Regions from separate parts of the Staphylococcus arlettae genome, predicted to be linked through region 1. Evidence: riboswitches for the same ligand, from Rfam matches in the RefSeq annotation. Region 1 holds a riboswitch; each other region holds the start of a gene.

Evidence for each region. A riboswitch is a leader RNA that binds a small molecule or an ion and turns the genes downstream of it on or off. The one in region 1 is predicted to bind thiamine pyrophosphate.
Region 2: another riboswitch for thiamine pyrophosphate. It lies ahead of MUA37_RS01610 (thiamine phosphate synthase); the one in region 1 lies ahead of MUA37_RS09110 (ECF transporter S component).
Region 3: another riboswitch for thiamine pyrophosphate. It lies ahead of MUA37_RS00950 (3-oxoacyl-ACP reductase); the one in region 1 lies ahead of MUA37_RS09110 (ECF transporter S component).
Region 4: another riboswitch for thiamine pyrophosphate. It lies ahead of tenA (thiaminase II); the one in region 1 lies ahead of MUA37_RS09110 (ECF transporter S component).

What each region holds. Positions count from the first base shown of each region.
Region 1 is NZ_CP094803.1:1,852,623-1,860,895, forward strand. It holds gene ptsP (phosphoenolpyruvate--protein phosphotransferase) at 1-726, opposite strand, end outside; gene MUA37_RS09075 (phosphocarrier protein HPr) at 728-994, opposite strand; gene MUA37_RS09080 (hypothetical protein) at 1,171-1,713, opposite strand; gene MUA37_RS09085 (class I SAM-dependent rRNA methyltransferase) at 1,774-2,943, opposite strand; gene MUA37_RS09090 (bile acid:sodium symporter family protein) at 3,265-3,810, shown strand; gene MUA37_RS09095 (hypothetical protein) at 3,807-4,115, opposite strand; gene auxA (lipoteichoic acid stability factor AuxA) at 4,494-5,795, opposite strand; gene graF (glycopeptide resistance-associated protein GraF) at 6,068-6,202, shown strand; TPP riboswitch at 6,306-6,408, shown strand; gene MUA37_RS09110 (ECF transporter S component) at 6,494-7,069, shown strand; gene MUA37_RS09115 (ABC transporter ATP-binding protein) at 7,082-8,273, shown strand, end outside.
Region 2 is NZ_CP094803.1:360,868-369,140, reverse strand. It holds gene MUA37_RS01630 (ThiF family adenylyltransferase) at 1-80, opposite strand, end outside; gene MUA37_RS01625 (thiazole synthase) at 80-847, opposite strand; gene thiS (sulfur carrier protein ThiS) at 850-1,050, opposite strand; gene thiO (glycine oxidase ThiO) at 1,034-2,149, opposite strand; gene MUA37_RS01610 (thiamine phosphate synthase) at 2,142-2,726, opposite strand; TPP riboswitch at 2,799-2,908, opposite strand; gene xylB (xylulokinase) at 3,012-4,523, opposite strand; gene MUA37_RS01600 (ArgE/DapE family deacylase) at 4,899-6,128, shown strand; gene argB (acetylglutamate kinase) at 6,262-7,020, opposite strand; gene argJ (bifunctional glutamate N-acetyltransferase/amino-acid acetyltransferase ArgJ) at 7,031-8,269, opposite strand.
Region 3 is NZ_CP094803.1:192,459-200,731, forward strand. It holds gene pcp (pyroglutamyl-peptidase I) at 18-656, shown strand; gene MUA37_RS00930 (SMP-30/gluconolactonase/LRE family protein) at 778-1,749, shown strand; gene MUA37_RS00935 (Hsp20/alpha crystallin family protein) at 1,889-2,323, opposite strand; gene trhO (oxygen-dependent tRNA uridine(34) hydroxylase TrhO) at 2,610-3,560, opposite strand; gene MUA37_RS00945 (LLM class flavin-dependent oxidoreductase) at 3,878-5,179, opposite strand; gene MUA37_RS00950 (3-oxoacyl-ACP reductase) at 5,210-5,962, opposite strand; TPP riboswitch at 6,069-6,169, opposite strand; gene MUA37_RS00955 (hypothetical protein) at 6,298-6,513, opposite strand; gene MUA37_RS00960 (type I secretion system protein) at 6,734-7,327, shown strand; gene MUA37_RS00965 (hypothetical protein) at 7,470-8,273, opposite strand, start outside.
Region 4 is NZ_CP094803.1:852,196-860,468, forward strand. It holds gene MUA37_RS04035 (DUF1146 family protein) at 443-676, shown strand; gene murA (UDP-N-acetylglucosamine 1-carboxyvinyltransferase) at 788-2,053, shown strand; gene fabZ (3-hydroxyacyl-ACP dehydratase FabZ) at 2,094-2,531, shown strand; gene MUA37_RS04050 (YwpF-like family protein) at 2,825-3,268, opposite strand; gene MUA37_RS04055 (single-stranded DNA-binding protein) at 3,455-3,823, shown strand; gene MUA37_RS04060 (transglycosylase family protein) at 4,255-4,956, shown strand; TPP riboswitch at 5,361-5,462, shown strand; gene tenA (thiaminase II) at 5,539-6,234, shown strand; gene thiD (bifunctional hydroxymethylpyrimidine kinase/phosphomethylpyrimidine kinase) at 6,221-7,042, shown strand; gene thiM (hydroxyethylthiazole kinase) at 7,035-7,817, shown strand; gene thiE (thiamine phosphate synthase) at 7,821-8,273, shown strand, end outside.

The DNA.
Region 1 (8,273 bases):
ATTTTCATAAGCGATCACTTCATCACTTGTAGGATCAACAATTACTTCCCCTGTTAAACCGTCTACAATAACCATATCACCTTGGTTTACTTCGTCTGTTATTGTTTTTGAACCAACAACAGCAGGGATTTCTAAAGAACGGCTCATAATTGCTGAATGTGACGTTCTTCCCCCAATATTTGTTACAAATCCTTGTACAAATTCTTTGTTTAACTGCGCTGTATCAGATGGTGTTAAATCATTACCAATAATAACAACGCTTTCATCGATCATACTTGGATTGGGTAATTCTACGCCTAAAAGATTAGCTAGTACACGCTTTCTTACGTCACGAATATCAGCTGCACGCTCTTTCATGTATTCATTATCCATCGAATCAAAGATAGTAATGAACTGATCAGTTACTTCAGTTAAAGCTGTTGGTGCGTTAACTTGTTCATTATTAATTTTTTCTTCTATTGGTTGAATTAACTCTGGATCATCTAATACTAATAAATGTGCATCAAAAATCGCTGCTTTATCAGCACCAAGATTTTGCTCAGCATTATTTCTAATTTTAGTTAATTCGATTTTGGATGTATTGATAGCATTTTGAAACTTTTCGACTTCTGCATTTACATCTGACACTTTATTGTTATCAAATGATAAATCAGGTTCAACTAATAAGTATGCTCTCGCAATAGCTACACCATCTGATGCAGCGATACCTTTAATATAGTTTGGCATATTATTTAGTTAATCCTTCTTTTGATAACACTTCAGTGATTGCTGTAATTGCATCAGTTTCATCGCTACCGTCAGCATAGATAGTGATCTCTGCATCTTTACCTACACCTAAGCTCATAACACCCATAATAGATTTCAAGTTAACTTTTTTACCGTTGTATTCTAATTGAATATCTGAATCAAATTTTGATGCTGTTTGAACAAGCATTGTTGCTGGGCGTGCATGAATCCCCGTTTCGTCAATAATTACATATGAATTTTGTTCCATAATATGATATCTCCTTCGTATAGTTAGAATCGTTAGTTTATTATAAAACCTAACAAAGTTTTATATATTTACATTACCAAATTATATTTATAAATTCAATTCGTTAATCCCTAGATATGATAATATCTAGGGATATTTTAGCCAATTTGTGAAAACGCTGCAATTTTATTTATTTTTTAGACTAAAGATTGGGCAACCTTTTCACATTTTTCAATATGATCGTCACCGATTTTCTTCATTAAATAATAACTTATTGAAGCAGAAATAGCTTGTCCAACTATAGGGAACCATTTTGTTTGTTTCGCTGCAGTTCGTTTAGCAACATCTCTAATCACTACTTTTAATATCGCATTAGACACTTTTTTGCCAACAAATTGACTTCCTTGAATTGCTGCAGTGGTATAAATACGTTCTTTTATATCGTCACCCATCGAATTTACTTGCTTATGATCTAAACCATAAATCTTATTCACATCTTCTATAATATCTTTCATGAGTTTTAAATCTACACTAAACCCTAATCCAGGAATTGGTACCACACTAGCTCCAGAAGATAATAATGATTTTTTTCTGACTAAAGCCATAGCACGATCACGTCTATCTGCTATTTCTTGTTGAGTTGTTGGTATATTACTTTTTTGTTTAATTTCTTCAATATCTAAAACTTTATTTCCGACTTTATTAGTTAAATTATTCGTAATTTTGTTTTTTATGCTCACTTTAATTCACTCCTCAAATATATTGCATTCAATAACATAATTACCCTATTTTCACTGATTTTATTTAACTTGTACAAAAATTGCTTTTAAATATTTAGATGGCTTGTAATGTGGATGTGTTTTAAAGTCTTTAGGTAAGCCCATAACTTCTACAATGTCATAATCCACATCAGCATCTTCTAATGTCTTTTTAACAGTATTTTTAAAGGATTTTAATGAATATGCACTATTATTGGTACATAATAGTAATGTACCTTGTGGTGCTAGAATATTTAAAGCGCCATCAATTAACTTGTCATAATCTTTCATTACAGAAAATGTTTTCTTTTTATTACGTGCAAAGCTTGGTGGATCGATAACAATCGTATCGTATAACAATTGATGACGTTCGGCATAACTATAAAAATCAAATGTATCCATTACGTAAATATATTGTGATTTCGGATCAATGCTATTTAAGCCGAAGTTCTCTTCAGTTAAACTACGGGAACGATTGGCTAAATCGACACTTGTAGTTTGTTCGGCAATTGGTGCTGATATAACTGAAAATGCTCCAGTATAACTAAATAAATTCAACACCTTGTTATTTGACGCAAATTGATCACGTAATTTCTTACGTACTTCTTTTTGATCTAAAAAGATACCCGTCATTAGTCCATCATTTAAATTAACATTATAAAATGCGAAGTTTTCTTCTATAACGATTGGAAATTCAGGCGCTTCTCCAGTTACAAAGCCACCCTCGAAATCAGTATCTTTAAATCTCATTTTTTCAAAAATTGATGTGTATTGAAATACATTTTGTATCGCTTGTAAGATTAAATATTTAAATTTATAAATACCTTTAGAGTACCACTGTATTAATAAATGGCCATTATAATTATCTATAGTAAGTCCACCTACACCGTCACCTTCACTATTAAATAATCTAAATGCATTCGTACCTTCTAAATTATAAAAGTAAGTTCTATCTTCTTTAGCGAGTGTAAATAGCTTTTCAAAAAATGCAATATCAATATTTTGTTGTTGGTCATAAGATAATACCCATCCAAGTCCTTTATGCTGTCTTCCTACATAACATGTAGCAATGTATGTGCCTTGTTCAGTGACTAAATAAAACAAATCTCCTTCTTTCAAATGGTCGTGATTGTATATATCTTCTTCATCAATTAAAGGATATTGATTTTTATACTTAGTTTCCTTGCCTTTATTTAAAGTGGCAGTTTTCATATGTGATGCCAACCTTCCTACTATTATTATTTAATTTAGCAGTTACTATTTTAGCATGGTAATTAAAGTAGATATAGCAAAAAATTAAAAACTATCGCCAAATCCCCCTTTTTATTAGCAGTTTTTGTGCTCGCTTTCCGCGGACACTGCCTCACCATGTAATTTGCGGCGAGTGCTGTTCCCGCAAGAGTCTACCCAAATTACTGCTAATATTGTATGTTAAAATAAATCTATTGATAAAAGAGAGACTTTGAAATGATTGCTATTTCTAAATGAATTTCCTAATACTATAAGTGTATAGCAAAGGGGGATAAATATACTATGGTAGATATAATTAATAAAAAACTACAAAAACTGATGCCCATACTGACTCCTTTTTGTGTTGTAATTGGCATTCTTTTTCATTTCATTGGAGAACAGTTACTTTTTGTAGTTCCTTGGCTATTTGCTTTTATGACTTTTGCTGGAAGTCTAACTATGAGATTTAAAGATATCAAAGTGTTTATCAAACACCCATTTATTATTCTTTTTAGTATCGCTTTTTTACATATCCTCATGCCTGTTTGGGCATATTTTTTAACTCAAACAGTTTTTAACGATCATTTACTTACAATAGGTTTTGTAATATCTGTAGCTATCCCTACAGGCGTTACAAGTATTATTTGGATTAATATATGCAAAGGAGATTTTCCATTAGGTCTCTCAATCATCTTGATTGACACTCTACTAGCACCCATCATTTTACCTACCTTACTTTATGTACTAGTTGGAGAATCCATAAATATAGATACTATTTCAATCCTAAAAGGTTTAATTTTAATGATTGTTATTCCCTCAATATTCGGAATATTAGTAAATGAATTTTAAAAAAACAAATCATCTAAACTTAATGTTACTTTAGCACCATTTTCAAAATTAAGCTTTTTCGCAATAGTAATTATTAATAGTAGCGCCGTAACTCCATATGTTACAAATTTCACTTGGAATTTATTAGCCATTATATTAATGGTTTTCTTCTTAGCAGCAATAGGATATGCTCTAGCCTTAATACTAAGCCACATACTTTTCAAAAATACTATAATCACTACAACGTTAGTACTGATTGGAGGCATGAGAAACATACCAATCGGCATAATAATTGCTGTAACGTATTTCCCTAAAAAAGTTGCCATGCCTGTTGTATTTTGTATGCTTTTCCAACAAGTTTTAGCTTCTTTATTCGCAAAAGTCTTAGATAAATATCAAAAACAGTATATTTAGTTTGTTGATTTAGCAATGTTATAGGACAATATGGCAATGAAAGTAGACACATTGTTAGCAGTTTTTGTGCACGCTATACGCACGCATTGCCTCAGCCTGTAGTCTTCGGCTAGTACTATTCCAAGCTAATTTTTACTGTTATTAATATTTAAAAATGACGATGTGGCTAATGGAAACCACTGTTATTTAATAAAATCATCCAATAACGATAAATAAAACAAGCCTTAGGCGAACTGTTGCCTAAGGCTTGTTTATGTTTTGAAGCTATCTTTCAAGTATAGTTATTTTATTTATTCTTGTTTACGTTCACGCAATTTGATGACGAATGCAACTGTTACTGCAATCAACATTAAGAATAATAATGGCGTGATAAAAATAGATAATAGTAAACCATGCACCATAATATTGGCGAATTCAGTTAATAACTTGAAGAATAAAATACTAATCATAAATAACTGAATATAATAGAATTTATTTCTTAAATAATTAGTCAATGTTGTAAGAATATACGCTATCATAATTAACATTAACAGTAACAAGGTAATCCATTCTATTACATATTGTGTTTGTGAGATTTCCCAATCACCTGACACAAACAAACTATTTCTATTATTAAATTCGATAAGTGTAAAGAATAAAAGGAATGCACCGCAGAACAATTCTACATAAACTGTTTTTAGCCATTTAGGCTTTTTCATCCAATTTGGTACATCGTCCTCTTGAATATCGATGATGTCTTTCCATTTCTTCACAAATTTATCTTTTTTATTACGTATTTTTTCCATATCTACACTACGACGTGTTTTGCGTGTGAACTCTGTCGTACGATCTTGAATATTTTTCCAATGAATTTTAGTTTGGTTAGACATAGAATCTTTACTTGTTCTAGAAAGCTCAGGCTCTTCCTCACCAAGTTCTTGCTTAGTTAAAGGTAAAGCTCTTCTTAAGAATAAGAAATTCCAAATAGACATTTGTCCAAGCAACCACATAATTAAGAAGAATACGTTAATACTTAATATATCAATTGTTAAAATTTCATCACTTTCAATTCTGCTATATAGCACTAATTGCGTTAGCAAATATACTATCCCATAACTAAAAATAATCCATAAATAATGATATTTTCTATTGTGTGTATATAATTCATCTTTATATACGATATAACCAATATGAATTATAAAAGGGAAAATAAATAAAATTGCAAAAAAGCTATATACTTGCGTCATTAAAACGAGTGTTATTAAAAAATATAATATTCCTACTACTAAAAAGAAAATCGAAATATCATAATCATACTGAGTTGTACGATACAACGTCCACCCTAACCCAATTACTAATAAGCCAAATAGGATAATTACAATCGCACTTATAATTGGGAAATTGCCTATATAATTACTAACTACTCTTATAATTTCACTAAAAAAAGCGTTGAAAAAATCCCACACATTATGGATATGTAATTCTACTTTACCTTTACCATTTAATTTCTCTATTAATGGTAAATTGATGAGTATAATTATCCCCATAAAAAGTGAAACTATGCCGATAACATAACTATATAATATTTCGGCGTGTTTTTTTAGAAACGACATACCATTCACCTCAAAGTCATTATATATGAACATCTTGTTCTTGTCTTTATTAAACTCATTAAATAAGTCTCGAGTATGATATAAAACTGTATCATAAACAAATTTCCACAGTTCAACAAAATTCAAACTCATTTTTCGGATTATTTAACAATAACTTATTTTTACATTAATTTGCAATAACAATGACATCAAATTGTTTTAAATATTTTTTACGAGGTAAAAGTTATGTGTAACATCTTTTTCTATTAGTTTACTATAAGGAGTGTAGTATTATGACTAAAGACGACGTAAATAAAAAAGCAGCAGAGAAAGCTAAAGAAGTTGAAGATGAATTAAAAGAACAAAAAGAGCAGAATCAAGAGAATTCTGAGGAAACAAAGAAAAACATACAAGATATTTTTGACTAACAACATTTTAATTGTTACTGAAATTGTGATATTAACTGTATATAGAAAATGTGCTTGACATACTGTAGTAAAAGTCATACATTAAGTATAAAATAAATATTAATATTCGCACTAGGGGTGTTTTGTGACTGAGATGAGGTATACCCTCAAACCCTTTGAACCTGATCTAGATGAAAGCTAGCGTAGGAAAGTGCTAAATTATACTTTTTGACGATAGTACAGTATAGTTCTGCCCAATCTTACACGCGCAACCTTCTAGAGAGGTTGTGCGTTTTTTTGGAGGAATATTAAATGTCAAAAGGTTTAAAACTGTCAGAAATTTTAGTGACTGTCTTAATTGCAGTTGTATTCGCATTGATTTACAACATATGGAACTTTGTTTACAAAGCTGTACAGGTTTCAGGTTTACACATCGAAGAGTTGACTTATGGTGCTTGGTTTATGGCAGCAATAGTAGCTTATTTGATTATTCCAAAGGCAGGCATTGCACTATTAGCTGAGTTTGCTGCTGGTGCAGGTGAAACAATCGTCATGGGTCGCTTTGATATTGCGACAATGATTTATGCATTACTACAAGGATTAGCTTGTGAAATTATCTTTGCAATTTTCAAATATAAATCACGTACTGCTATGGTTGCGATGTTAGCAGGATTATTAGCTGCAATAGTAACATTACCTTTAGATTTTGCTTATGGCTATTTAGCTGAAATCGCAAGTTGGAATCTTGCTTTATACATTGGTTTTAGATTGATTAGCGGTATCATAGTAGCTGGATTATTGTCATATATTATCGTCAAAGCATTAGACCAGACAGGTGTTACAAGATTATTTCGCCCTTCTTCACAAAAAGATTATGACAATTTATAAGGAGTACTATACGTGTTAACTGCTAAAAATTTACGTTTAAAATATCCAAACACTGACCATAAAATTTTCGATGGTCTAGATATCAATATTAAAACAGGTGAAAAAGTACTATTATTAGGACCTTCTGGTTCAGGAAAAAGTACGCTTTTAAATGTATTAAGTGGCATTGTACCTGATTTGATTGAATTACCGATGAAATACGACCAGCTAGAAATTGATACTCATAGCGGTGTCATTTTTCAAGATCCTGATAGTCAATTTTGCATGCCAAAAGTACATGAAGAACTGGCGTTTATTTTAGAAAACCAACAAGTCCCAAGAGCTGAAATGGATGCTAAAATTTCAAGTGCGCTCAAAGCTGTAGATTTGCATGTCAATCCACATCAGTTTATAAGTCAACTCAGTGGTGGAATGAAACAAAAATTAGCTATCGCTGAAACACTGTTACAAAATGCACAAACGCTCTTTCTGGATGAACCTACTGCAATGTTAGATGAATCAGCAACTCAGGAATTATGGACTAAAATTAAAGCTTTATGGCAAGATAAAACCGTATTAATTGTAGAACATAAGGTTGCTCATATATGGGAACATATCGATCGTGTTTTACTCTTCAATTATGAAGGCAAAATTATTGCAGATGCACCACCGCAGATGATGCTACAACAATATGAAGATTTATTGACTGAATATGGTGTTTGGCATCCTAATGCTTGGTCACATGCCCCTAAAGCTATATTGAGTAATAATGATACTGTACAACAAGAGTTGTTCACTTTTATCAATGGTGAAATTAAGCGTGGTGCTAAAACATTAATAACAATTGATAAAATGTCAATTAAACCTAGTGAATTCATAACTATTACCGGGCCAAATGGTAGCGGAAAAACTTCTCTGTTAGAGTCCATTATGCAATTAATCAAATATCATGGCGACATGTATATTAACGATAAACGTATTAAAAAAATCAAAAACATGGCCCAATATAGTTATTTAGTCTACCAAAATCCTGAACTACAATTTATTACTAATTCGGTATACGATGAAGTGCTGCTTCAGTTCAATAAATCTGATAGTGCAAATGCTAAACGTAAAACAAAGGAATTATTGCAAACGCTCAGTCTGGAACATGTTATGACACAACATCCTTACGAATTATCGATGGGTCAAAAACGTCGTTTAAGTGTTGCTACAGCCTTGAGTG
Region 2 (8,273 bases), 1.2 Mb from region 1:
ATCACATGCAGCGCCATTAATTGTCGTTGCCCTGTTTCACCAAATTGTGGAAAACGCAGTTGTCTTTCATAACGTTCAATCATAAAAAGCCAATACCTTCTGTAGGACTAGAAGCTTGCGCTGTATAACGTATTGGAATACGTCCCGCTTCATAACTTAAACGACCAGCTGCTATCCCATAACGCATCGCTTCAGCCATTTTCACCGGATCTGTAGCACTTGAAATAGCTGTATTAAGCAAAATAGCATCTGCACCAAGTTCCATAGCATGGCATGCATCTTTTGCCGAACCAATACCAGCATCAACAATTACCGGCACTGTTACTTTTTCAATAATATAACGTAAATTTAAAGGATTATTAATACCTCTCCCCGTACCAATAGGTGAAGCCAGAGGCATAACTGCATGAACCCCTAACTCAACTAATCGTTTGGCTAACACTACATCATTAGAGATATAAGGACATACAATATAACCTTTATCCAATAAAATTTTACAAGCTTCATATGTTTCAAGTGGATCCGGTAATAATGTGTCATCATCCCCTATCACTTCTACTTTAATCATGTCACAAACACCTGCATGCTGGGCAATTTCAGCAATACGTACTGCTTCGGCTGCAGTATGTGCACCAGCAGTGTTAGGAAATGTAATATATTTTGATAAATTTACGTTAGCTAATGGATTAGGTAATTCCTTATCATATAAATTCATTCTTCTTACTGCAAACGTTAATACTTCAGTTTCAGAAGCTGTAATCGCTGCTGACTGTATTTGTTCATTATCAAATTTCCCAGTACCTAATAATAAGCGTGACTTCAATTTAAATGGACCTATTTCTAACATATTTAACCGCCTCCTACGAATTCTAATAGTTCTAATCGGTCTGATGATTTCACCATCTGATTGTGAAACTGTGCTTGTTGTATTAATTGTTGATTGTGTTCAACGACAACTCTATTCTCATCTATTTCTAATTCCTTGAGTATTGCAACAATGGATAATTCTTGTTCAAAATGAAATGTATCGCCATTAATAATAACTTCCACTCGTACAACCTCCTAATTTAAAATCATTTAAAATTTCAGGTTTCACACCACTTTTCAACCACAACGCAATGAGTTCACCTACTACCGGAGACAACAAAATACCATTGCGATAATGTCCAGTAATGACAAATAAGCCCTGTTGTATCTCATCCATGACCGGCTTTTCTTGATTGGTATACGGTCTGACACCAGACCAATGCTTTATAATAGTAGCATTCCCCAATGCTGGCACGTATGTTAGTGCTTGGTGTAACAAGCACTGCATTCCTCCGGCAGTAACATTTACGGAATAATCATTAAAATAACTAGTCGCACCAATTAAATAACGCTGTTTCATTTTAGGTACTATATAACAGCCATCAGTAAAAAATAATGTAGTAGCTAATTGTATATCCCGTGATTCGAATAACATCACTTCACCTTTGACACCAGTAGGTTCATGGGCTTTCAGCTGACCATTCAACAAATAATGACTCCATGCTCCACCAGCTACGATTACTTTTTGAGCTGCAAATTTACCTTTATTAGTACAAACACTATAACCTTCATGGCCTGCTTGGATGTCGGTGACTTCTGTAGAAAATATACGTTCTATATGACGTTTGTGTAATGAAGCTAATAATGCTTTTGTATAACGATTAGCATTGATTTGATGATCATCTGGAATATGAAATGCTGTATTTGTTGGAAAAGAAATATCATAGTTTCTATATTGTTGTATGTCTTTATTTGTCAGTAATCGCACTTGCGGATTATGTTGCTGTAAAAATTCATATTGCTCTAGCACTTGATGACTATGTTGTGCTTCAGCCGCTATTTTCAACAATCCACTTTGTCTATATTCAATATCGATACCAACCTCTTCAGCTATACTATGTGCTAATGGTTCAAAATATTGCTGAGACTTTAACGCTAAACGATATAAAGCACTATCACTATTAAATTCATTTTGTGCACCGAGCATACCACCTGCTTTATAAGAGGCATGTTTTCCCGGTATATCACGATCTATAACTGCTATACGATAAGCTTCGCTATTCAAAGCACGTGCAATGGACATCCCCATTACACCTGAGCCAATAATTAGTACATCATACATGATTACGCCACACCTCACTCAAAGTTTTTAATGTTAACTGTGAAGCTTCGAGAAATAAGTTAATACCACTTATACCATAGAACTCAGTTGATAATTGTTGAGCCGTATTTTCATTAATACCTCCGAGCGCTACTACTGGTATCGGTAATGCTAAAACTGCTTGAATCTCTTTGTTCTTTCTAGGGATTTGACCTGGTTTAGAGCTTGTAGGAAATATATGGCCAAACAATATATAATCAACATGATGTTGCAAGGCAAATTGTGCACTATCGACATTGTGTGTCGACACACTTACCACTACATTAGGAAACTTTTTCTTAATCGTCTGTATTTCTCTTGCTCGTTCTGAGAAATGAATCGCGCTTAATCCACATTGTTCTAATACATAAATATCGCTATGTATAGCTATTTTAGAACGGGAAATTCCATACGTTATAGCTAATTGTATCCATCCAATTAACTCAGTAGATGTCATAGGCGTACGCACTATCAAATAGTCTATATATGGCATCACTCGTTGATAATGTACGATATCAGCATGTGTTAAATGTTTATACTGTGTAATAGCAACTAACAAAAAAGACACCTCAATAAAAAAAACGTTATTTTTCTGGGTAGAAAAATAACGTCTATATCACAAAAGTTAGTCATGTTATCAACGCCACTTTCCTACGCCAGTATCAACTGGATCAGGTTCCAGGAATCCCAAAGTTCACTACTTTAGTCTCAGCCTTTTCAAAGGCACTTCCAGTGGTCTCTAATCTATATAATTTTAATATTACTGTTTCAACAATGCATTGTTATTGTTAATTTAACCTAATCATTAATAAAATGCAAATCCATTTATCGTTGCTTATTGCTCCTAATGCGTTATTTCATTGTCTCGTGCTTCACTTATCATTAGTAATTGTTCCGTTAGTGATTGGCTTTGTGTATAAACTTGACGATAAATATCAAAATATCGCTTATACTGCTGATGATTGACACTATCAGGATGAAATTCTTTGTCATAAGTTACAAAAACACGACTACATGCTTCCATACTATCAAACCAGTTAACACCTGTTGCTGCAATAATAGCTGCTCCCATACTCGGACCTTCTTCATGACTTAATTTGCGCATAGACGCATTAAAAATATCTGCTTGTAACTGCAACCAAAAATCACTTTTAGCTCCACCTCCAGTAGCAGTAATATGTGTTAAAGACTTGCCATTTTCTCGTAAATATAATATTGACTCATACAAGGAATAGCTAATCCCCTCAATCACTGCACGTGCCATGTCACTACGTGTATGCAAACTACTAAGTCCAATCCAACTCCCCCTAATATACGCATCACCATGAGGTGTACGTTCGCCTGAAAGATATGGTGTAAATAATAAACCGTTAGCACCTATAGATGATTGTTGAGCTAGTAACAAAATATCATCAAAGCTAAGCTCTGGTGCTAGTGTTTTTTGGAACCATGCCAAACTATCTCCTGCAGCTAAAGTTACCCCCATAATGTAGGATACATGCGGTAAAGCATGTTGAAATAAGTGCATATTTTGACCATAGCTTGCAGCATTCGCTTCACAAGTCAAAATCACACCAGAGGTTCCAATACTACATAACGTATCATGAGGCTTAACTACACCTGAACCTAATGCAGCACAGGCGTTATCACCACCCCCTGCAAATACTTGAATATTAGTATTCAAACCGAGAGACTTTGCTACATCCGGCTTTACATTACCTACATATGATTCTGCTGAAGTTAGATCCGGAAAGATCTGAGCATCTATGCCAAACAAGGCTCCAGTATCATATGACCATTGTTGCGTTTTCGGGTCTAATAATAAAGTGCTTGAAGCATCAGACACTTCCATAGACAATACTCCAGTTAATTTAAAACGAACATAGTCTTTAGGTAATAAAAACTTATAAGTTCGTTCCCAATTGCTAGGTTCATATTGTTTTACCCACATCATTTTAGTTAAAGTAAAGCCTTCTAGCACAGGATTACCTAGCACATATTGTCCTAAGCGTTTTTTGATAATTTCACACTGCTCAGTCGTTCGTGTATCATTCCATAAAATGGCTGGTCTAATTGCTTCACCATATTGATCGACAAGGACTAAACCATGCATTTGTCCTGAAAACGACATTCCTTCTACTTGTACTACTCTCATACTTTCCATCTCACTAATGGTCTGCAATGTATCTTTAGTGGCTTGCACCCATTCATCTGGGTGTTGTTCACTAAATCCTGCTTGTGGGTGTAGCGTTGTAATTGGCTTATTGGCACTGGCTAACACTTGTCCTTGTTGGTTAACCACAATTGTTTTAACTGCACTCGTACCGATATCTACACCGAGTACTACTTTTTCCATGTAACCTCTAACCTTTCTTTTGTAAATTGACATTGTCGTCACCTAAATTAATACAGTAATCTCCACTATTTGGCAACTGCTTAAATTTCACTACTTGTTACTTCTTTTTTACTATTATAGTTGCGCTAAAAATGAATTTAAGACCTCCCGGAGTCTAATTCAATTTAGACTATCAGTGCTAACAAGGACTTCACCCTTACAACTAAAATTTTCAAATCATCATTTATCGAGGTTCATAATAAACTGTTGTAAAAACTTTTAATCCGTTTTCATTTTGTATAATTATATTAATAAATCTTTCATTAAGTCTTTTTGCTTATCAAACAATTGTTATAGCTGTATAATTTATATAGTTTGTCAAAGGAGTGATATATCATGAGTACATTTTCAACTGATGAAAAAGTACAAATATTATCTGATATTGTAGCTATGAATACAGTTAATGATAATGAAATTGAAGTATGTGAATACTTCCAAAAATTATTTCAACAACACGGCATTACATCAACGATTGAAAAAGTGGATGAACGTCGTGCCAATTTAATTGCTGAAATCGGTGAAACAGGACCTGTTATTGGTATTTCAGGTCATATGGATGTAGTTTCCGAAGGTGATCGTAGTCAATGGAGCTATGAACCATTCCAATTGACGGAAAATGATGGTTTCCTTTATGGTCGTGGTGCTGCAGATATGAAATCAGGTTTAGCTGCACTTGCCATTGCCCTAATAGAAATCAACAATAGCAATACTTTAAACTACGGGAAAATTAGATTTCTAGCGACTTCGGGTGAAGAAATGGAACAACTCGGTTCTCAAAGTTTATATGAACAAGGTTATATGGATGATGTAGAAGCTTTAATCATCGCTGAACCATGTCAAAACATGTTAGTTTATGCACATAAAGGCTCTATGGATTATCGTATTACATCACATGGTGTGTCTGCACATAGTTCCTTACCTATCTTAGGTAAAAATGCTATTAAACCATTAATTGAATTTATTCAAGATATCGATACTACATCAACACAAATAGCTAAAGAAGTTAAAGGCACAGCATTTGATTTTTCTAATATGATTTCTAAATTTAGTCAACAGTTACCACAAGCCATACAAGCAGCTCAAGTAGAAGAAGTATTAAGTGGACTTGTTGTAAGTAATACATTGATTAAAGGTGGCGTACAAGTAAACTCTATCCCAGAATCTGCTGAAGCTGAGTTTAACATTCGAACTATACCAGAATATGACAATAATCAAGTTAAACAATTATTCAACAATACTTTAGCAAAACATAATGAATCAGGCGCTAACTTGGTCAGTGATTTATACCTTGATTTAGATCCAGTATTAACCACAGGCAAAAATAATTTGATTGATACTGCTAAAAACATCGGAGATCGTGTGTTTGATACAGATTTACAAGCTGAACCAACTGTAGCTGTCACAGATGCCTCCAATTTATTAAAAAGTAAAGATGAATCATTCCCATTGCTAGTATTTGGCCCTGGTGAAAATCCACATCAATTAGATGAATGTGTAAGCAAAGACAAGTATTTAACATTCATTGACTTTTACATCGAATTATTAACAACTTATAGTCAAAAATAAATGCTCCCCAAACAAGCGCTCACTAAATTGGAGCGCTTGTTTTCTATATCAATAGTTAAGATTTTCTCACGTTAATGCTTCTTAACAAATAAAAGAAACTGGGACAATTGATTCGTCTCAGTCTCTTTTCATGTTAATGTATTGTTGTTCCAACGGTATCACCTTTGTGCACTTTTTCCACAATGTGTGTTTCCGAACCTGCTGCAATAACTACTTTTTGACAGCCGTGTTGAATTGCTAATACAGCATCTTGAACCTTTGGAATCATCCCACCATAGATTTCTTTTTGTTCAATATATTTTTGAATATCTTTAGCATTGAGTGACGCCTGTACTTTTTCGTCAATAAGCACCCCTGGAATGTCGCTTAAAATATAAATTGGCGCTTCTAAAACTTCGGCTATTTTATATGCTAAAGTATCTGCATTAATGTTGTACTGTTGTTTTGTACCTTGTTTCAATCCTATTGAAGCAATAACTGGAATAAATTCTGATGCTAGCACATTCAATGCAGCAGTATTAATATTGATCGGTTCACCAACAAAGCCATATTGTTGATGTAAAGGTTCAATATCAAACAATTGGGCATCTATACCATTAAGTCCAAGTGCACCTTGTCCTTGTACATTAAATTTACTTACTAATTCAGGATTCACTTTCCCAATTAGTGTCTGACTCGTTATGCTTAATACTTGTTCAGAAGTTACGCGTAACCCATCTTTAAATTCAGGTGCTACATCATTATGAGCTAAAGCTGTATTAATAAAAGGTCCTCCACCGTGTACGATTATTGGCTGATAACCTTGTTGTTTTAACCTATAAATATCTTGGATAATTGAATCATCTAAATTCGTTAATGTACTACCGCCTATTTTAATTACAATATAACTCATTTCATCATCCTCACGTTCTATATGACGCATTTATGCGCACATAATCATAAGTCAAATCACAACCGTAAGCAACAGCGTTACCATGACCATCTCCTACTTTAGCTTCAATGACAATATCATCTTGCTCAAGCTTTGCTTTCATCGTAACTTCATCAAAGGCTACTGACATTCCTTGATGAACAACGTCTGTATCACACAATGAAACATAAGTGTCATCTGGTTCAAATTGATCAGAAGCATAACCCATAGCTGCAACAATACGTCCAAAGTTGGCATCTTCACCATGTATTGCTGTTTTTACTAAATTAGATGACACGATACTTTTCGCTATTTTACGTGCATCGATATCGTCAACGGCTCCATTTACTTTGGCTGTAACTAACTTCGTTGCACCTTCACCATCTTTAGCAATTTCTTTTGCAAGATATTGGCAAACATAATGCATTGCTTCTTGGAATTCTTGCCAATCTGGGTGTTCAGTAGTTAATGGAGCGTGATTCGCTTGGCCATTAGCCATACACAGCACCATATCATTTGTACTTGTATCGCCATCAACGGTAATCATATTAAAAGAATCATCAATCGTCATTTTTAAACTTTGGCTTAATGTTTCACCATCAATATTAGCATCAGTAGTTACAAAACCTAACATAGTGGCCATGTTAGGATGAATCATACCTGAGCCTTTGGCTGTTCCGCCAATAGTAACGGTTGTGCCATCAATTTCTACTTGAACAGCTAAATTTTTAGTACATTTATCTGTAGTTAAAATAGCTTCATTAAAATACTCACTATTATTATATTGTTCTTTTAATACATTCTGTGTTCCATGATAAATTTTATCCATAGGTAAAAATTCACCTATCACGCCTGTGGAAGCAACTCCAACATTGGTCGGTAAAATTTTCAATTGTTCTGCCACCCATTGTTGCGTATCTTTAGCATCTTTCAGCCCTTGTTCACCTGTACAGGCATTGGCATTAGCAGAATTAACTACGATGGCTTGTAATGTTTGATTTTGAGCTATGCTTTCTTGTGTCACGATCAAAGGCGCAGCTTTAAAACGATTTAACGTATACACACCAGCAGCTTGCGCTTCTGTAGTAGAAAAAATCCATCCAAAATCATTGTTATGTTTTCTTAATCCTGTGTGCATGCCACCAGCAATAAATCCTAGAGGTGAGCTGACATCACCTTCAAAATCTACACTTAATTTACTTTTTACTTGTACATTATTATAGTCTTCCATCCCA
Region 3 (8,273 bases), 990 kb from region 1:
AAGAAGGGGGATAGTTTATGAACATCTTAGTTGCAGCTTTTGAACCATTTGATGGTCAAGTGCTAAATCCAGCTTTAGAAGCACTGAGACAATTACCACATGAAATAGGGAAGCATAAGTTAACTAAATTAGAATTACCTACAGTATTTTATGAAGCGAATGATGTACTGATTCAATGTGTACAACAAAAAGATATTGATGCGATATTAACAATCGGGCAAGCGGGAGGCCGTAGCGCATTAACACCAGAACGCGTAGCAATAAATATAGACGATGCACGTATTCCTGATAATAAAGGGCAGCAACCTATTGATACACCTATTCAACAAGACGGTGCACCGGCTTATTTTTCAAATATGCCAGTAAAAAGAATGACTGCAGCAATTCAACAAAGTGGCGTGGAGGCAAAGTTATCAAATACAGCAGGAACTTTTGTTTGTAATCATATTTTTTATCAATCAGGTTATCTACAAGCAACACAATATCCCCAATTGTTATTTGGCTTTATTCATGTGCCCTACATATCTGAACAATGCAATGTACAAACAGCTACACCGTCATTGTCGTTAGCTACTATAGTGACAGGTTTAACAGCAGCTATCACAGCAATTTCATATGATGACGATGCGTCACTAGTATTAGGTCAGACTGAATAGTAAGATTTTATGCTACAGTCGTAGGAATACTATGTAAAAAGTGTGACGTGTTCTTACTTTCATTTGAGAAAACGCTATCATACAATGGATAAATAAACTTATAACAGAAAGGAAGTTAGTTATGACAAATAATAATTTACCAACATTAACGTATACAGGTGCTTCAAAGAGTGCGGTACCTATTATTAGTGAAAGTGATTTACAAACAGTGACAGCAGAACCGTGGTTGAAAATATCGGATGAGGGATTACAGTTAGAAGGCTTGTGTTTTGATAGACAAAAAAATCTTTTTTTATGCGAAGTTTTTGGGGGCAACATTTTTAAAGTAGATATGGCAACACAAACGATTACTAATCCTTTTCAGTCTACTAAAGATAATCCGGCAGCGGTTAAGATACATAAAGATGGACGGTTGTTTATTTGTTATTTAGGGGACTTTAAAAATACGGGCGGTATATTTGCGTCTGATGAACAAGGGGAGAACTTTGAAACGATTATTTCTGATATTACATCAGAATATTGTGTAGATGATTTAGTCTTTGACAGTAAAGGCGGATTTTATTTTACTGACTTTAGAGGGTATTCCACTAATCCACAAGGTGGCGTGTATTATGTCTCGCCCGATTTCAAGACAGTAACACCAGTGATTCAAAATATAGCGGTAGCCAATGGTGTAGCACTTAGTACAGATGAACGTATTTTGTGGGTGACAGAAACGACAACCAATCGTTTGCATCGTATTGAATTATTAGAAGATGGCATAACGATCGCGCCGTTTGGAGCTACTATCCCATATTATTTTACAGGTCATGAAGGTCCGGATTCTTGTTGTATCGATAGTGATGATAATTTATATGTAGCGATGTATGGTCAAGGTAGAGTGTTAGTATTTAATAAAAAAGGTTATCCTATAGGTCAAATTTTAATTCCAGGTCGTGACGAGGGTCATATGTTACGTTCAACACATCCTGCATTTATTCCAGAGACCAATCAGTTATTAATATGTGCCAACGACATTGAACAAAATGGTGGATCATGGATATATACAGTGAATGGCTTTGCATCAGGACATCACAGTTACCAATTTCAATAATATAAAAAAAGATGCTAGGACATAATTGCTTCGTCCTAGCATCTTTTTTAGTTCAGTTACCCTTGATTGGGTGGGAGAATGAAAATTATTGATTAAAAATAGGTTTCTGTTCTACCTCTATATAAGTGATTGTTAGTAATTAATCGATTTGTATTTGACTATCTGAGTTATCTTGTTCTGATTTTGGCAGTGTAACGTTTAACATGCCATTATCATAAGAAGCTTTAATTGCTGTTTGGTCTACACCATTAAAAGTAAATTGACGACGGACATTGCTGTAACCGCGTTCTTTACGAATTACGCGACCTTCTTCGTCTTCTTGGTTGTTTTCGATAGATTGTTTACCTTCGATAGTTAAAATATTATTATCAAATGTTAGACTAATATTTTCTTTATCCATGCCAGGAAGTTCTGCTTCTACTACATAAGCGTTGTCTAATTCTTTAATATCAGTTGTAATACTAGAAGCACTAAAAGGGGACTGGTTAAAAACTTGACGTCCTAAATCTTTAATGAAATCACCTTGATTAATATCGAAAAATGAATTGTTGAATGGTCTCATATCAAAAGCCATCATACATCTCTCCTTAATCATAATAAATTAGGTCGAAGTACCAGTATTGAAGATATGCAATGACTTCAGCACTGATCTCTTCTTTAACCTTACAACTATATTATAAGACAATGGTCAAAGTTAGTCAACATTAAAGTTTGACTATTTTTGATTAATTGCCAATTGCTTGAACAAATGCAATTATAGTAAGTCGCTAGGTGGCAATATGGCATATTGTGCAATAAAAAAAGAGCAAAGAAGTCATCACCTATGTAAAGTGATTGATCTTCTTGCTCTGTTATAAAAATTAATGTGCAAATTGTTTAAAGTTTTCTAAACGTTGCGCTTTTTCTTCTTCACTAATATTATGTTTGGCAACATAACGGTTTCTTTCGTGTGTTGCACATTCGTGTGAACAAGCGCCTAAATAACGCGCTTCATTTTCTTCAGAAACTAAAATTTGCTTATTACATTCAGGATTACTGCAATTGATGTAACGTTCGCATGGTGTACCATCAAACCATTCTTTACCGACTACTGTTTTTTCAACTTGGTTAATTTCTACGCTGATACGTTCGTCGAAAACGTACATTTTGCCATCCCATAATTCGCCTTGTGTTTCTGGGTCTTTGCCGTATGTTGCGATGCCATCTTTTAATTGTGCAACATCTTCAAAGCCTTCTTTTAATAACCAACCAGAGAATTTTTCACAACGAATACCGCCTGTACAATACGTAACAATTTTTTTATCCATAAATTGTTCTTTATTTTCTTTAATCCAGTCTGGTAAGTCTCTGAAACGAGTGATGTTAGGACGAACGGCACCACGGAAATGACCTAGATCATATTCATAGTCATTTCGTGCATCGATTACGATTGTATCGTCTGATTCTAGTGCCTCTTTAAACTCAATGGGTGATAAATATTTTCCTGTTAGTTCATTTGGATTTACATCTTCTTCTAAATCAAGCGCGACTATTTCATTACGTGGACGTACGTGCATTTTTTTGAATGCGTGACCTTCTGCTGCGTCTATTTTGAACGTAATGTCTTTGAAACGAGGATCAGCTTGCATTGCTTCCATATATTTGTTTGTCGCTTCTGTTGTACCTGAAACGGTACCGTTAATACCTTCAGTTGATACTAAAATACGCCCTTTTAGTTCTAAGTCTTTACAAAAATCTAAATGCTCTGATGCGAATGTTTCGGGGTCATTAATGGTAGTGTATTTGTAATACAATAATACTTGATAATCCATAAATCGATTCTCCTCTATATAGTCTTTTAGTACATCATATTGAAATATAAGACTGAAATAGTCAGTGCAAGCACTAGCTAATCTTTCAGTGATAAGTTAAGTTTATATGTCGTTTTTCATTAGTTCTACGACAAAACAATCCATACTATATTCTAACAAAAAAGGGAAATTATTCAATATGTTAGTTTGAGAAAGATAAGAAGTTATAGATAAGAAGTTAAGTAATAAAATTTACATATGTTAATATGATACGATGTTATAAAAATACTTTGTCACGAGTGATAAAGCTCACTATTATGTGAACATGAAACGGATAACTAAGATAAATTGAGGTGTTCACGAAAAGTATGTCCTGTATAAGTAGTACGATATAAACCTCTACGTTGTAATTCAGGAACGACTAACGTTACAAAATCGTCCAAACTATTAGGTAATGTAGGTGGCATTAAATTAAAGCCATCTGCAACACCAGCTTCAAACCAACGCTCCATTTCATCGACAATCATGGATGGTGTACCAATTAAAGTCAAATGACCACCACCGGCATTTAAGTAACCTAAGAGTTCTCTGACAGTAGGTTGTTCATCTTGAATAATTTGCAATATTGTCTCGTAACGACCGACTGGTCCGGTAAAATCTTCTACTGGTGGAAGGGGAGGTACTGGTGCATCAAGCTCCCACTCAGAGCAGTCTTGCCGAATAAAACCACTCAGTTGATTGAGTGCAGTTTCAATAGGGAGTAAGTCATCTAAAGCTTGTTTCTTTGCAAGTGCAGCTTCATATGTTTCACCTACATAAGTGACTAAACCTGGAAACACTTTGATTGTTCTTGTCGGTTGTGAACTATGAGCTATTTTTTCATGTAAACGTTGAATATATTTTTGTGCTTGCTCCATATTCCAAGCTACAGCATAAACTGCATCTGCAAAATCGGCAGCCAATGTCACACCTGGTTCGGAGGCACCGGCTTGCATTGCTACAAGATCGCCTTGTATACTGCTGGGTGTAGTTGATGGCCCAGTCACATTAAAATAATCCCCACGATAATTAAAGGATTGTATGTGTTCTGGTTCAATAAGTGCATGTTGTTCACGTTGATGAATAAAATTAGAAGTGTTCCAAGAATTTAATAATTTGTCCATCACTTCTGCAAATTCTCGTGCTTTGGCATAACGTGCATCATGGGCAGGTAATTGTGGCAAGCTATGGTTTTGTGCTTCATTATCAGTCATCGAAGTCACAAGATTCCAACCTACACGACCACCAGATAAATGATCTAAACTTAGTAATTGTCGTGCTGCAGTGAAAGGATTAGCAAAAGTACTAGAAATTGTAGAAACAAGACCGATATGTTGTGTTACTTGTGCGATAGCCGCCAAATTGATCAACGGATCAAACCAAAATGCTGGCATATCACTTGCAGATTGCGCTGGGAAAGATTGATTATCAGCAAAAAAGACTGCATCAAACAAGCCTCGTTCAGCTATTTGTGCTAATGATTGATAATAACTACTATCTCCAATACGCTCAACACTAGAATTTGGCTGTAACCAAGCAGCTTGATGATGTCCACAAGCATACAGTAAGACTCCAATATTAAGTTGTTTTGTTTGTGTCATGTACTTACACCTCAGTTGTTATAGAATAGATTAATTCATTGTTAGACCGCCGTCGACAGTATAGTTTTGACCTGTGATGCCAGTTGCATGTTCACTTGCCAAAAAGGCCACCATATGTGCGACGTCTTGAGGAGATGTGACACTTTTGAGTGGGGTAGTTTGTTTAATTAAATCAAACACTTCATCAGAAGTGGCAGCACTGGCATCCGTTGTTTTCAATAAACCGCCGGACACTACGTTGGCACGTATACCATATTGGCCTAATTCGGCAGCAATATTACGTGTGAAACCAATTAATCCTGCTTTAGCTGTCGTGTATTCATGGTAAGGTACGACTGGATTTTGAAAAAGATTCGTTCCAATATTAATAATTGCCCCATGGTGACGTTTTATAAATTGAGGGGCTACACTTTGTGTAGTATTGAAAGCGGCTTTTAAAGTACCATCTATTTGTTGTTGGTAATCTGACCAAGATAATTCAGTAAAAGCTTTTTGTGCGTTGGGATCAAATTTAAAGCCAACTAATGCGTTATTGACCACTACATCAATTTGACCGAAATGTTCTGTTGCAGTAGCAACTAAGCGATCGACTTCATCACGTTGTGTGACATCAGCTTGGATGGCGATTGCTTGTGATTCCCCAATGCTTTTTACTAAGTCCAATGCTGCATCTTTACTTTTATGATAATTGATGGCGACTTGAAAACCTTGTGCTGCTAAAGTTTGTGCAATAGTTGCACCTAAACCTCTACTACTACCTGTAATAAGTACTGTTGTTGTCATACGTGCTCACTCCTTTTTAAATAAAAAAATACACAACCCTCCATAGGAAAGTTGTGTAAATAAAATCAAATATATAATAGGGTAGTCTAACCCCTTGATATCATACATGTGTTGATTCACACTTTCCTACGCTAGTATCAACTAGATCAGGTTCAAAGGGTTTGAGCTACAGCTCATCTCAGTCTGAAAACACCCCTAGTGCGTGTATTTAATTATCTTCAATGTAACGATTTACCATTGCAAAGTCAAGTTTGGTTTGATAATAGATAAGCAAGAATAAGCGCAAAGCGATGGTTATAACACCATCGCTTTTGTATATAAAATGTAAATTTGTATTATTTTTGATTACTATAGATTAAAGCACCGATAAGACCAACAGTACAAACAGCAAAAATAATATTCATAATCGCTAATACTTCAATAATGACGACGTCTTTGCCTAAGCGTTCAAAAGCATTTAATTCTATTTCTTTTTCAGAACTTACACTAGCTTCAATACGTGACTCTTTATCTACTAAATCTTTATGCATACGATTATTTACTTTTGGCATCTTATCTCCTCCTCAATACTGTAATTATATTGTTCCCTATATAACTAGAAGTCAATCATAAGTTAGTTAAGTACACCGCAGTATCTTTCAAATAGTAATATCTGTATTTATGTAATAAAAAATAATATATATTAAAAAAATAATGAATTATATTTTAATTTTTTGACAATTATTGTATGATATTTATAATAATTTAATAAATAAAAAGAGGTGTATTCAAATGACGGAGTTTATTGCAGCATTAGCAGGTGGATGTATTGCATTATTAGGTGTTTGGTTACAATTCAAACGTGAAGATAAGGAAAAGATGCAAGATTATGAAAATGACTTGGTCAGCATGATAGATTTAATAGTTTATAAAGTAGCTCGCATTAGAAATATTAAATTAAATCAAAATACGGCGTTCTTAAATAAACAACGAACAACTGAGATTTTTGAAGAGATTCAGGATGCATTTCATTCATTGGATAGACAAATACAAGATTTTATTTTAACTACAAGTCACCATAGCAACAGTTCAAATGAAACGATACAAGATTTTCTGAGAAGATATGAACCTTTTGAAGGTCATTTTAATACATTTAAAATTGCTTATAATATTTATGTGGATTGCTATGGAGATGAAAAGCATGATACGGCTAACATTGTGAGGTCTAAAATTACATTAGATAAAGAAGTATATGAATTTATCAATAAGTTGAAAAATTTTGCAAACAAACGATATAATCATAAAATTTTTGAACCTAATCTAAAAGAAGTTGAAGTTGTTAAAACAAATAGTAGAACGACATATAAAAATGAATCGAAATCATAATTCAATTTGAACAAATCTATATCAATTTACATATTAAACTATGGAAAAACATCCCTTTAATTTTCCTAAACTAAAGGGATGTTTAATTGAGTATTTTAATATAATATATTGAGTTGCAAAGGTTTAAGGACAAATCCCTATATTATATTTCTTCACCATCTTCATCGTATTTGGTTACTGTTCCGTCACTATCAATAATATACGAACCTGCTAAATTACCGTCTTTATCTTCAAATGAGAAGCCCCAACGTCCATCCTCCATTTTTTCTGGTTCTTTGAATGTGTAAGTATCAGTATCAAGTGTTTCTCCTTCATACTCTTCAACTTTATCAATAACATTATCACGTGTAACTTCTTCGTCAGCCGTACTGTCACTGGCATCAAATTCGTAGTCTTCAGGATTACCTTCGGAGATAATATATTTTACGTTATCAACTTTACTTTGAGACGGATTTTTTAATGTTACTGTTTGGGCATTATTTAAAATTTTAGAAGTCTCTTTCACAGTAAAATCATCTTCATCCCAACTACTATCTTGAAAATGACTAGGGACATCATAAATTGTAATAGTACCATCATCATTATCTTTATAATAAACACTGCCAGCAGCAGTAGGAGAAGCTGCTATTAGTTGTGTTCCCTCAGGTAAAGTTTTAGAAGCAGAGGTATTATATGGATTAATAGGTTGACCAGAAACATCGACGTGCTCTAGCTCTGTGTCTGAAACATCATTTGTACTACCGCCATTTTTTTCAATGCCAGTAATCCAAACTTTGGCATAATGTTCTTTTGATTGAGTATTTTCATTTTGATTATTTGCTTGATTTGAATCATCATTTGTAGAATCTTGGTCGTTATTAGAAGACTCATTATTCTTTTGAGATTGTGTTTTGTTATTATCTTTATCATTATCTTTTTCTGAGTCGGTGCCAATATTGATAGTACA
Region 4 (8,273 bases), 1.0 Mb from region 1:
AATGCGCTTCAAAGCAAGCTTGTTTCAACGCTAGTCATCCTTGCCGGGGTGGGACGACGAAATCATTTTTTCAAATCAGATTTCTGTCCCACTCCATGTTTTATTCGAAACCTTTTACATATGGGCAGTAGCTGACTGCATTGAAAATGCGCTTTAAATCAAGCTTGTTTCAACGCTAGTCATCCTTGCCGGGGTGGGACGACGAAATCATTTTTTCAAATCAGATTTCTGTCCCACTCCCTCTTTTTAATGTTTAAAATATAAAAATAAGTGAAAATATAAATTATTAGACTTACTTTTACAAAACCATTCTTTATGAAATATAGAATGTAAATCGTAACTTATTATTCTTAATTAATGTACATATTGAGTATGTGAAAGTATCTTTTAACAATTATTTCGTGTAAAATAATTAATTAGAGAATAATGAGGAGAATTGAAAATGGAATATCTAGGTCAATTTGCAATAGTACATTTAATATTACATGTTATCTGTATTTGTATAAGTTATTGGGCATTGAATGCTGTAAGATTAGAACAGTTTTTTAAAAAGGGTTTCCCCGTTCAAGTACAAATATGTATGATTTTTATTGCTATATTTTTAGGTACTGCAGTAAGTAATTTTATAATTGATTTATTACAATTTTCTACACAACTAAAATATTTGATGAAATAGGTCAAATACTTGTGAATTATTTTTCAATAAAGATATAATAATTTTGAAAGTAACTAAAAATATAATATTTAAAAGAGTCTGAAATAGGAGTTTAAAGTGGAGGATATTAAGATGGACAAAATAGTTATCAATAGCGGAAATAAACTAACTGGAGAAGTTAAAGTTTCAGGTGCTAAAAATGCAGTTTTACCTGTATTAACAGCATCATTATTAGCTTCAGAAGGTGAAAGTAAACTATTAAACGTGCCTGCATTAAGTGATGTAGAAACGATTAATAATGTAATATCTACATTAAATGCAGAGGTTTCATACAACAAAGAAGAAGAATACGTATCTGTAGATGCAACCAAAACTTTATTTGAAGAAGCTCCTTACGAATATGTAAGTAAAATGAGAGCAAGTATTTTAGTGATGGGTCCTTTATTAGCACGCTTAGGTCATGCTAAAGTAGCGTTACCAGGTGGATGTGCTATTGGCTCTCGACCAATTGAACAACATATTAAAGGCTTTGAAGAATTGGGCGCTGAAATCCATATGGATGGTGGATTTATTTATGCAAATGCTCAAAATGGCTTAAAAGGAACAACAATACATTTAGATTTTCCAAGTGTTGGTGCAACACAAAATATTATAATGGCGGCGTCATTAGCCGAAGGAAAAACAATTTTAGAAAACGTAGCACGTGAACCTGAAATTGTAGATTTGGCTAACTATATAAATGAAATGGGCGGCAATGTATTAGGTGCTGGTACTGATACAGTCACTATAAATGGTGTGGAAAAACTACACGGTGTAGAACATGCAATTATTCCAGATAGAATTGAAGCAGGTACTTTACTTATCGCTGGCGCAATTACACGTGGTGATGTATTAGTAAACGGTGCAATAAAAGAGCATATGACAAGCTTAGTGTATAAACTGGAAGAAATGGGAGTAGATTTAGAATACTTAGATGATGCTATACGCGTACGAGCAACTGAAGAACTAAAACCAGTGGATATTAAAACTTTACCACATCCTGGATTCCCTACAGATATGCAATCCCAAATGATGGCATTATTATTGACTGCAGAAGGTAATAAAGTTGTAACTGAAACAGTTTTTGAAAATCGTTTTATGCACGTAGGCGAATTCAAACGTATGAATGCTAACATTTCAGTTGAAGGTCGCAGTGCTAAAATTGAAGGTAAAAGTGAATTACAAGGTGCACAAGTTAAAGCCACAGACTTACGTGCAGCAGCTGCATTAATATTAGCTGGGTTAGTTGCACAAGGTACAACACAGGTGACAGAACTTAAGCACCTTGATCGTGGTTATGTTGACTTACATGGCAAATTAAAATCATTAGGTGCAGATATCGTACGCGTTCAAGATTAATGCTAATTTACAACAATGAATTAAGTTGGAGGAACTTAAAATGGAAACAATTTTCGATTATAATCAAATCAAGCAAATCATCCCACATAGACAACCTTTTTTACTCATTGATAAAGTGGTTGAGTATGAAGAAGGTAATCGTTGTGTAGCGATTAAACAAGTGTCTGGTAACGAACCATTTTTCCAAGGTCATTTTCCAGAGTATGCAGTAATGCCTGGAGTGTTAATTACTGAGGCGTTAGCTCAAACTGGCGCAGTGGCAATGTTAAATAGCGAGGAAAATAAAGGGAAATTAGCTTTATTTGCTGGTATTGATAAATGTCGCTTTAAACGTCAAGTTGTTCCAGGTGATACTTTGACATTAGAAGTTGAAATTACAAAAATTAAAGGACCTATAGGTAAAGGTAATGCTAAAGCAACGGTAGATGGTCAAGTAGCATGTAGTTGTGAATTGACATTTGCAATACAAGACGCATAATTATAAAGCGAAAGGTGTTCAAAAACCTTCGTTGCATTGTAATAGTTAATACTATATGTAAAGAGTCTAACACATTAATAGATATGCTTTATTTAAAATTTTCACTTTAATAAGTGTTATTTTGACAAAGGCATTTCATAATGTGTTCAGGCTCTTTTTTTGATGCGTAAATTATACTTTTTTAAGCAAACAAAATTAAAGAACACTTTTGATATAAGTCATTTTGACAAAAACAAAAGTGTCTAAGTAAGTTAATTATAGTTTTATATTATGTGTTAAATCATTCCGTACATTTAATGTTTGTCGCTTTTCTCATCTTTTAAACGAGGTTTCGATTGCATCAATCTATTAAATGATGTTTTAAGTTCATCTCCTGTCAGACCTTCATCGATGAGTTGTTCTAATAAACTTTCAGCATATACTTGTCTTAATGTATAGATATGGCATTCAAAAACTACAGAAATAGAATGTTGTAATTTAGTAATATGCTTTATCGTGGCATCAAAGAGTGCAGGATCATTTGAAGGTCGTGTGATAACAACACGAATATCTAATAAACTATCGTCTTCTTGAAAAGCTTTCATTGTTTCATAGTGATAATCTGAAATGACGATTTCTAATAACCAGCCAGTGCCACTATTCTCTTTATTGATAATGACACCATCTTCTAATTCGTATTCAGTGACACCACCGTTTTCTGATACGATTTGAAATCTTACGGCTTTAAATGTTTTCATCGTCTCACATCCATTAATAAAATTTAAAAATTACTATATTTACATTTATGTACCCATTATAACGTAATTTTAAATTCAGAAGCTAGTTATTATAAAATATAGAATGTTTCTGTCAACAATCACTTACTTTTAGCGTTTTGACGGTATAGCTACTAATTGTATATGATATCGATAAGGAGGTGACATATGATTAACCACATAGTCGTTGTTGGACGACTGACGAAAGACCCGAAAATTTATAGTAATCAGGGTAAACATCTAGCAACCTTTAGTTTAGCTGTAGATCGTCATTACAAATACAAAACAGAGCATCAAGCATGTGATTATTTAAATTGTAAAGCATTAGGTACTCGAGCACTTAACATTAAACAATATTTATCACAAGGCTCTTTAGTAGCCATTATCGGGAATCTACAATCATCTAGTTATGATAAAGTAGGGCAAACACATTTTATTACCGAGATATTAGTGGAAACAATTAGATTTCTTTCTCCTAAATCGCTAACACAAGTTTCAACAGCCTGTAGTCCTAATCCTATCGGCCTGAAACTATAAAAATTCTACATTATTTAATTTGAAGTTTATATGCCAAAACTACCATCTTATTTCAAATTTATCTCCCAATATAAACCACTATGATATACACTTTTAAATCCTAATATCAATTATACTTCTTTGAAATGGCCATCTTTCTTTTTACGATTGGTGGCTATTTCTTTGAATTGTAATTAAATAGTATGCAGAATAATCTGATAAATTACATGATAATTACATACCAATATATAAATTATGCTCAATTTAAATTTGATATGAAGGTAATAATCGGCATTTTTGGCTATGTTTTTTATGACATTGTATGTAATTAGGTTGTAAAAAAAGCCAATACTTTTTTATTTTGTTGTAACCTACAAGGTGATTTTGGATGTTATAGTGGTAACTGCAAATTGATAATAAAAATTATTTACCTTATAGGAGGATTATTAACAATGAAAAAGACAGTAATTACTTCAACATTAGCACTAGGATTAGGTGTAACAGGAGTAGCATCTGGACAAGCTGATGCTTCTGAACAAGGTATTGATAAAGCACAATTAGCACATACAGCACAAAATAACCCTCAACAATTAAATGACGCACCAATTCATGAAGGTGCTTATAACTATGAATTCAATCACGATAAAGTAGATTACAATTTTGAATCAGATGGAACTTATTGGTCATGGAGTTACAATGGCTATGGTCAAGGAACAGCTGATACTAATGCTCAATCAACTCAAGATACTGAGCAATCAGCACCAGCAAAACAAGCAACTTCAACAGAACAAAGTGAGCAAGCTGAACAACCACAACAAACAACTGCACCACAAACTGAAGAAACTCAACAACCACAACAAGAATCAACTTCTTCAAACAGTGAAAGCTCAAGTGAAGCTACAAGTGGTTCATCTGTAAATGTAAACTCTCATTTACAAGCAATCGCTCAACGTGAATCAGGTGGCGATATTACAGCTATTAATCCAAGTTCAGGAGCTGCAGGTAAATATCAATTCTTACAAGCTACTTGGGATTCAGTAGCACCAGCTGAATACGTTGGTGTATCACCAGCAGAAGCTCCAGAATCAGTACAAGATGCAGCTGCAGTTGAATTATACAACACAGTTGGTCCATCACAATGGGTTACTGCATAATTTAAATAATTGTAAATGAATATAAGGATTTAATTTAGAGGCTGGGACAATATTGATTGTCCTAGTCTCTTTTCATATTGGCAGTAGCTGACTGCATTGAAAATGCGCTTTAAATCAAGCTTTTTTCAACGCTAGTCATCCTTGCCGGGGTGGGACGACGAAATCATTTTTTCAAAATCGGATTTCTGTCCCACTCCCTATTTTATTCGAAACCTTTTACATATTGGCAGTAGCTGACTGCATTGAAAATGCGCTTTAAATCAAGCTTTTTTCAACGCTAGTCATCCTTGCCGGGGTGGGACGACGAAATCATTTTTTCAAAATCGGATTTCTGTCCCACTCCCTATTTATATCTAATTTTGCAATATGAATAGGATTTTGTTATGTTAATAGTAATATAATAATAAAACTGCTAGGGGTGCCTATTGGCTGAGATGATATTAGTTATCAGACCCTTATAACCTGATTTGGTTAATACCAACGTAGGAAAGTGGACTAATAAAGTAGAGCACAGTTTAATTCTGCCTAATTTGTACTGCATTCTTACGTTGAATGTGTTTTTTTTAATAGGAGGAATTATACATGACATTTTCACAAGAATTAAAAACTGCATCACAATCCATCATTGATGATATTTATCAAGATGGTTTTATACAAGACATGTTAACTGGCACTTTGTCAGAAGCTGCAGCTAAATTTTATTTAAGAGCAGATGCTTCATATTTAAAAGAGTTTGCGAACATATACGCTTTACTCATTCCCAAAATGGAAAAGTTAGAAGATGTTCAATTTTTAGTAGAACAAATTCAATTTATTGTTGAAGGTGAAGTAGAAGCTCATGAAATTATTGCCGATTTTGTGGGTGAAAATTACGATGCTATTGTACAAGAAAAAGTGTGGCCACCGAGCGGAGATCATTATATTAAACATATGTATTACAATGCTTATACTAAAGAGAATGCCGCACATACAATTGCAGCAATGGCGCCATGTCCATATGTTTATCAAGTAATCGCACAACAAGCACTCAAAGATCGTAAGTTAAATAACTCAAGTGTATTAGCAAAATGGTTTGAGTTTTATAGTACTGAAATGGATGCCTTAGTAAATATTTTTGATCAACTGATCGATCGACTAACAGTAAATTGCTCTAACGAAGAATTAGCCCAAATTAAAGATGCTTTCCTACAAAGTACAATACATGAGCGACGATTTTTCAATATGGCATATGTACAAGAAGAATGGAATTATGGAGGGGAAGTTAATGAAAAAGCCTAAAATAGCCTTGACTGTCGCAGGTACTGATCCAACAGGTGGTGCAGGCGTAATGGCAGATTTGAAGTCTTTTCATGCATGTGGTGTTTATGGAATGGCAGCTATTACAAGTATCGTTGCACAAAACACTAAAGGTGTACAGCACATTCATAATCTTGACCCTGAGTGGTTAAGCGAACAACTAGAAAGTATTTATGATGATGAGCAACCACAAGCGTTAAAAACAGGTATGATTGCTTCAAAAGATATGATGGAACGTATCCAATTTTATATTAAGCAACATCCAGAAAAGCCATATGTTATAGACCCAGTTATGCTTGCTAAAAGTGGTGATTCGTTAATGGAAGACGTCGGTAAACAACACTTACAGTCTATATTGTTGCCTTATGCAACGGTTGCTACACCAAATATTCCAGAAGCAGAAGAAATTACTGGTATCAAAATTAATGATGAGTCTTCTATTTATCAAGCAGGTAACATATTTATCAAAGAAATTGGTAGTAAAGGCGTAGTGATAAAGGGCGGTCATTCGGCTGATTTAACGGAGTCAAAAGATTATTTATTTACTCAAGATGATGTGTTTACATTTACTGAACCACGTTTTGAAACTAAACATACACATGGTACGGGCTGTACTTTCTCAGCTGTAATTACGGCTGAACTTGCTAAGGGTAAATCGATTTATGATGCTGTTAAAAAAGCCAAAAAATTTATTTCTTTAAGTATTGAATATACACCGGAAATAGGGTATGGCAGAGGCCCAGTTAACCATTTTGCTTATATGAAAAAGGTAGGTTTAGATGATGAATAATTTAGAAAATGTACGTCAACAACATCCTTTAGTTATATGTTATACCAATGATGTAGTTAAGCATTTTACTGCCAATGGTTTATTAAGTATCGGCGCTAGTCCAGCAATGAGTGAAGCGCCAGAGGAAGCTGTTGAATTTTTACAAGTTGCTGGTGCTTTAGTGATTAATATTGGTACGTTAACCAAACATAGTGCTAAAGATATGTTAGAAATAGCCAAAATAGCTAATGAAGAAAGTACACCTATTGTTTTTGATCCAGTAGCTGTCGGTGCTTCACAATTTAGAAAAGCATTCTGTCAACAGTTTTTACAAGAAGTAGATGTAACCGTCATTAAAGGGAATGCTTCTGAGATATTAACATTAATTGATTCCCAAACAACAATGAAAGGTACAGATAGTAATACCACATTAGATGTAGTAACAATTGCCAAAAAAGCACAGCAATTATTACAAACAACTATAGTCATTACTGGTGAAACAGATGTCATCGCACATGAAGGTAAAATACTAAAATTAACTAATGGCACGGCTATGTTAACCCGTATCACAGGCGCAGGATGTTTATTAGGTGGAATTATTGCTAGCTTTGTAAATAAACAATTAGAGCCAAAAATTGATGATATTGCAGAAGCTGTGACCATTTATAATATTGCTGCAGAGCATGCTGCACAAGTAGCTGATGGTCCGGGGTCATTTTTGACTCAGTTTATTGATGCGCTGTATAACGTAACATACGATGATTATTTGACACAGCGGCAAGTTAAAGAGGTGTAAGTAATGCAAAAAGAAGATTTACGACTATATTTTATCTGTGGCACACAAGATATAAATGATGGTCAGTCGATTGAACAAATATTGAAGACTGCGTTAGAAGCAGGTATCACAATGTTTCAGTTCAGAGAAAAAGGATCAAGCGCTTTACAAGGAGCTGAGAAAGAAGCATTAGCACGTAAGTTGCACATGTTGTGTAAAGGTTATAACGTCCCATTTATTGTTAATGATGATATTGAGTTAGCGTTGACGATTGAAGCGGATGGTGTTCATGTAGGACAAAATGATACTGATGTGCAGCAATTTAGACAACACTTTACAAACAAAATAATAGGTTTAAGTGTAGGTACAGTTGAGGAGTATAAACAATCTGATTTGAGTTATATTGACTATATCGGTGTAGGACCAATGTTTGATACGAGTTCGAAAGCAGACGCTAATGCACCAGTTGGCCCGACA